2 linked regions of the Pelodictyon luteolum DSM 273 genome follow. The protein of the gene in region 1 interacts with the protein of each later gene in a pairwise test. Links are inferred from orthologs where the notes say so. Each region holds a gene or a part of one and is shown in the gene's direction. Other genes may lie near its edges. The genes, in order: priA and PLUT_RS01360.

Region 1 (3,268 bases):
TCGACAGGATGAGCGGCCGCAGGGTCCATCCCGCTTCCGGCAGGACCTACCACATCCGCTTCAACCCTCCCCAAACAGCCGGCATGGATGACGAAACCGGCGAGCCCCTCGTCCAGCGCGCAGACGACACCGAAGAAACCGTAAAGAAGCGCCTCGAAATCTACCACGACCAGACAGCCCCCCTCATCGAATACTACAGCCGAAGGGCAGCGGGTGCCGGCACCGGAGCCTTTGCCCCCCGCTACACCAGAATTGAAGGCACAGGCAGCGTTGAGGAAATCCGCGACCGGATACTCGAAGCCCTCAGGGGGTAATGCCCCGACCGCAGGGCCTCCCCCTGGAACCTCTTTTGCCATCATGTACGCACTGGCCATAGCAGAAAAACTCTTCAGGGGCGAACCCTTTCCGCTGATGGTCCCGGGCCCTCCTGAAGAGGGCCTCCTGCCGGGCAGCATGGTGCTGGTTGTACCAAGAGGCGGCAAAGCCGCCCCCTCCACAGCCTATATCATCGAAACCGGCATCGAGCCGCCTTTGAAGGAGCCTCCGGCTGAGCTCGCCGACATCCTACACGGCGGAGAGCCTGTCCTGACGCCCCCGCTGATCATCCTCACCCGGTGGATGGCCGGATACTACCTTACCCGCCACATCGACTGCGTCACCGCCGCAGTACCGGTTGCCGTGCGTACGAGGGTCGACGACATCGTCGAAGCGGCCGGCTTCAGCCTCGAAACCGACACCCGCCGGGTCCGCAGCACGGCGCTCCGCCGCAGCATCATGCAGCTGCTCGCCAAAGAAACACGCATTACGGTCAAGCAGCTCCAGCGACGGCTCGGCAAAAAACACATCTACGGCACCCTTTCCGAACTCGAACGGAGCGGGCACTTGAAGCTCCGCCGGAAGTTCACCAGCACGGCCCAAAGGACGGTCCCGGCATGGCGCCGGGCCCCGGTTCTGCCGGGTGAAGCTGAAGAGGAGCTGAAAAACACCCCGAAACAGCTCGAAACGTTCCGCCGCGTCTCAGCCTTCGGTCCCGGCGGAGCGTCGCTGGAAGCCACCGCCGCATCCCGCAGGATCCTCAACACCCTCACGGCCTCCGGTTACCTGGAAAAAATAGCGGTTGCCGTGGAGGGCCGGTTCGATACCGGCATGCCGACAGAGCAGGAAGAACCAAAACAGCCGACCGCGCAGCAGGAGGCTGTCCTCGGGGAGCTCAGGAGCGCCAGCCGGAAGGGCGGGTACAAAACATTCCTCCTGCACGGCGTCACCGGCAGCGGCAAGACCCTCGTCTACATCGAATTCCTCAAAGAGGTGCTCAAGGAAGGCAGGACCGCCATCGTCCTCGTCCCTGAAATCGCCCTCACCCCCCAGACCGCAGGCCGGTTCCGGCAGCATTTCGGAGACACGGTCGCCATCATGCACAGCGCCATGAGCAATCAGGAGAAATACGACGCATGGCACCGCCTCCGGAGCGGAAGGGCAACGATCGCCCTCGGCGCCCGTTCCACCATCTTCGCCCCGCTCTCGAACCTCGGTGCCGTGATTGTCGATGAAGAACACGACGGTGCCTACAAACAGGACCGGAACCCCCGCTACAGCGCCCGTGACCTCGCCGTCATGCGCGCCCGCACCGAAGGGGCCGTATGCATCCTCGGCTCCGCCACCCCATCCTTCGAATCCTACGAGAATGCCCTTCAGGAAAAGTACCGCCTCCTCGAGCTCCGGGATCGCATAGACGGCGCCACCATGCCGAAGCTCTGCCTCATCGTGATGAAGGACAGCCCGAAGGCGACCCCCTCCATATCCGAAAAGCTCCGCCACGAAATCTCCAGACGCATGGAACGAGACGAGCAGGTCATCCTTCTGCAGAACCGGAGGGGGTTTTCCGGCAGCGTACTCTGTTTCGCCTGCGGCCATGTCCCCCTATGCCCCCACTGCGGCATTCCGCTTGTCTACCACGCCGGCCACCGCCAGCTGCGCTGCCACTACTGCGGCCATACCGAGCCCTTCAGCAAGGTCTGTCCCGCATGCGCTTCCCCTGACCTCTTCTACAAGGGAAGCGGGACGGAACGCATTGAAGAGGAGCTCCAGTCGCTCTTTCCCGAGGAGCGGATTCTGCGCATGGACGTGGACACCACAACAACAAAAGGCTCGCACGGGCGCATCCTCGACGAGTTCCGCCGTGGAAAGGCCCGCATCCTTCTCGGCACCCAGATGGTCGCCAAGGGGCTTGATTTCCCCCGCGTCACTCTCGTCGGCGTCCTTATGGCCGACATCGGCCTCAACCTCCCCGACTTCCGCGCCTCGGAGCGCACCTACTCCCTCCTCACCCAGGTCGCCGGCCGCGCAGGCCGCTCGTCAAGCCCGGGAGAGGTCTATCTGCAGGTATACAATCCGGAAAGCGAAGTCTTCAACGCCCTGCTCCGCGGCAGTTACAGTGCATTCTTCAAGCATGAGACGGACTCCCGAAGGGAACTCTGCTATCCGCCCCACGCAAGGCTGGTGAAGTTCGAATGCAGCTCTCCGGATGAAGAGACCGCAGAAGAGGCGGCCATGACATGCAGGACGATGCTGCTTGAAGCCGTGGCCGAAGGCCAGGGAGTGGTGCTCGGGCCCGCACCGGCAGGCATCGCCAGAATCCGCGGCAGCTACCGCTATCATGTGCTGTTGAAACTCACCGGAGGTCGCCTCACAGAGGCCTTCGCCCTCGGCCTTCAGGACGAGATCGCCCGGCGGTTCCGCACTCCTTCTGCCATCCTCTCCATCGACGTCGATCCCGGCAGCCTGATGTGAGGCAAGGGGGGGCGCCCGCCGGGGCTTCAGGGCACGTCACCCTCACCAAGCCGGAACCTCCGGCGAACGGCCTTTTCAATCTCCACGAAAAACAGCACGCTCGAACTGACTGCAAGAATGACCAGCCACTGCTGAAGGTCAAGCGGGACCGTGGCAAACACCTGCTGCATGAAGGGCATATAGGTGAACACCACCTGCAGAAGCACAAGCGCCCCGCTGGCATACAGTACGTATCGGTTCCCGAACAGCCCCCCGGGTGAAAACACGCTCCGGGTGAAAAACCGTGCACTGAACAGGTAGAATATCTCAAAAAACACCAGGGTGTTCACCGCCACCGTACGGGCACATGCATCTGTGCACCCCGCCCGTTCATACCAGAGGAACAAACCGAAGGTACCCAGGACAAGGATGCAGGACACGTAGACTATGCGCCAGGCAACAAAGCGCGACAGCAGCGGTTCGTCCTGATTTCGGGGAC
Region 2 (3,080 bases), 810 kb from region 1 along the record:
CCGCCCTTACCCGTAAATGTTAGAATTCGCATGAACCGGACATTGGTATTGATGGATGAAAATCAAAGATTGAAAGATATAACTCTCAAAGGACTCTGCAAAAGATATGGAGAAGATACTTCCCCGCTGGCGGGGCTTGCAAATGTTGACGCCCCTGCATTAATTACCCTTCTAAGATGACAAGCACCGACTGCGGACGACAGGCCGTCCGCCAACTGAAACCGAACCCCGCCATGCCCCGAGAGAGCTCAATCACCGACATCAGGGCGACCGTTGCCGCATCGCGGCGTATCAGCCGCGACGTCACCCTCATCACCCTCGACTGCCCCCAAATCTCCCTCACCGCGGAGCCCGGGAACTTCGTCAACGTCCGGGTGAACGATACCACCCAGCCGCTCCTCCGCCGCCCGTTCTCGATCCACGACGCCGGAGACGGCCAAGTCAAGCTGATGGTCAAGGAGATCGGCAAGGGTACTGAAATATTCTGCCGATGTGCTGCCGGCACAGAGTTGTCGGTGCTCGGCCCGCTCGGCAACAGCTTCAGCACCGGAGCAGAAGGCTACGATACCGCCGTCCTCGTGTCGGGCGGGATCGGCACCGCCCCGATGCGCTTTCTGGAAAAACGCCTTGCCGCCATGGGGAAAAAAGTCGTGAACCTCATCGGAGGGCGCACTAAAGACGATCTCCTCCCGGAAGGCCTCACCGGATGCCGGTTCGCCACCGACGATGGATCGGAAGGGTTCCACGGCACGGTGCTTGCGCTTCTGGAGTCCCTCGTTCCCTCACTCACGGCGGAAGGCACCCCGAGGATATTCGCATGCGGACCCACCCCGATGCTGCGGGCGGTGGCCCGATTCTCCAGGGAAGCAGGCATTGCTTCTGAAGTCTCGCTCGAGTCGGTCATGGGATGCGGGTTCGGGATCTGCTACGGTTGCAGCGTGGAGGTCAGCGCACCCGACGGCGGGACAAAAACCATCCTTCTCTGCCGGGAGGGTCCGGTCATCGACGGCGGGCGCATGGTCTGAGGGGCAACCGCACTTTGCATTCTGCAGTAAATGCGCCGTATGGCTATGTTATCCGGAATGAGACTCGTATACTGCACTATATAATAAAAAGCCCCCCGACTCCAGACAGCACCCGGGGGCTCCGGGAACACCAAACCATTCAATCCAACCCAAAACACGGGGAACAATCATTATGGCAAGAGGACTGAATAAAGTAATGCTCATCGGCAACCTCGGCAACGACCCCGAGCTCCGCACCATTCCCTCGGGCCAGACCGTGGCCAACTTCACCCTGGCAACCTCTGAAAGCTTCAAGGACAGCAGCGGCGCCATGCAGGAACGGACCGAATGGCACCGCATCGTGGCATGGGGGCGGCTTGCCGAAATCTGCGGCCAGTACCTCAAGAAAGGCCGTCAGGTCTATGTTGAGGGACGCATCCAGACGAGAAGCTGGGACGACCAGAAAACCGGCGAGAAAAAATACGCGACCGACATCGTCGTCACCGACATGCAGATGCTCGGCGGCATGCGTGAGGGCGGCAGCGGATACGGCGATGGCGGACAGCAGAGCTACAGCCCGCCCCAGCAGCCTGCACGGCAGCAGGGCCCGCAGGACGCTCCTCCTCCCCAGACGGCACCATCGGCTCCGATGATCGAAAACGACAAGGACGACCTGCCGTTCTGAACCCGAAACCAACCCCCGACCGCCCCGCCGGCAGCCGACAGCGGCCTCCGGCGGAGGCATCACGCAGCAGATGGAAACACTGAAGAAGAACATCCTTGCCGGCAGCCTTTCGCCGGTCTATTTTTTTCACGGACCCGAAAGCTTCCTGAAGGAGGAGTTCACGGCGCTCATCCGGAGCACGGCGTTTCCTGACGAAGCGGAGGCGGCGGCCAACACACACATCCTCTACGGACCCGACATAACTCCCGGCGAACTCGTCGCCCGTGCCTCCGAGTACCCGATGTTCACCCCGCGCCAGCTCATCGTCGTCCGCCAGTTCGACAAGATCAAGAAGCCGGTAGGCAAGGACCAGCAGAAACAGCATGAGATGAAGTTTGCCGGCTACATGAAAAACCCGGCGGAGTTCACCATCCTCGTCTTCGACGCCGAACAGCTGGACAAAAAGGATGTGGACAAACCGCCCTACAGCCTCCTGAAATCGTTCCGGCACGACTTCCCCCTCCTGAAAACCCCCGACCTGTTCGCGGCCGCACGCGCCCATGAGGCGGGATGGGAGTTCGACCCGGAAGCGCTGAAGGCATTCACTGCTTACATACAGCCATCTTCGAGGGAGATCTGCCAGGAAATCGAAAAGCTGACCACCTACGCATCCTCACGCCAGGGCGAGCGACGCATCACGGCCGCAGACGTCTACGAGTGCGTCGGCATCTCGAAAACCTATAATGTCTTTGAACTGGAAAAAGCGGTAGCAGGAAGGAACCTCCGCCTCTCGAGCGGCATATCGCTGATGATCATGGAGCGCGAAGGACAGAAGGAAGGGCTCGGCAACATCGTCCGCTACCTTACCACCTTCTTCATGCGGCTGTGGAAAATAGCCCAGCCTGAAGTGCGAGCCATGCCGCAGGGCGAGATTGCAAAAGTGCTGGGCATGTACGGCAGGCAGGAGTATTTCGTCAGAAGCTACCTCTCATACGCCGGAGCCTTTTCCTCCATCCAGGCAGAACGGGCGATCACGGCCCTGAAAGACACCGATGCCGCCCTCAAGGGTCTTTCCCCTTACCCTGACGAAAAGTACCTCCTGCTCCGCCTGATGCAGCAGCTCCTCGGCTGAAAACTCCCTGACAGATACCCCGGGGGTTCAGAACGGCACCTTCACCCCCGCTTCAAGAGAGAGCCGGTAGCTCTCCATGGAGCCCGCCGAACCGAGCGCACCCGCCTTCAGCCAGTATACCGGGTCCAGCATGCCGCCGGCACGGTTCCCGACGGTGAGACTGCCGCCCCAGAGCACCGCTTCCGCTTCAGTCGAGAGCGTGACTGCGGGTAACGGGTACCGGACGGCATTCGTCGGGGAGCCATCGACCCGCACCGTTGCTTCAGCTACAAGGTACCAG

Evidence for each region.
Region 2: the proteins of priA (region 1) and PLUT_RS01360 interact in binary tests that used the Escherichia coli proteins (3 or more experiments, as listed by UniProt). The link is inferred for Pelodictyon luteolum DSM 273 from one-to-one orthologs.

Annotation. Positions count from the first base shown.
Region 1 is NC_007512.1:1,071,874-1,075,141, reverse strand. Bases 23-3,073 are described here. They hold priA (replication restart helicase PriA), read left to right. Parts: upstream 23-357; coding sequence 358-2,790; downstream 2,791-3,073. Other genes in these bases: PLUT_RS04960 (cation-transporting P-type ATPase), read right to left, coding at 2,817-3,073; adk (adenylate kinase), read left to right, coding at 23-314. In the rest of the region: more of adk, read left to right, coding at 1-22; more of PLUT_RS04960, read right to left, coding at 3,074-3,268.
Region 2 is NC_007512.1:266,079-269,158, reverse strand. Bases 81-2,943 are described here. They hold PLUT_RS01360 (single-stranded DNA-binding protein), read left to right. Parts: upstream 81-1,197; coding sequence 1,198-1,689; downstream 1,690-2,943. Other genes in these bases: PLUT_RS01350 (autotransporter outer membrane beta-barrel domain-containing protein), read right to left, coding at 2,828-2,943; holA (DNA polymerase III subunit delta), read left to right, coding at 1,760-2,800; PLUT_RS01365 (dihydroorotate dehydrogenase electron transfer subunit), read left to right, coding at 177-1,025. Also shown: PLUT_RS01370 (TRC40/GET3/ArsA family transport-energizing ATPase), read right to left, coding at 1-32; more of PLUT_RS01350, read right to left, coding at 2,944-3,080. UniProt on the Escherichia coli protein: Plays an important role in DNA replication, recombination and repair. Binds to ssDNA and to an array of partner proteins to recruit them to their sites of action during DNA metabolism. Acts as a sliding platform that migrates on DNA via reptation.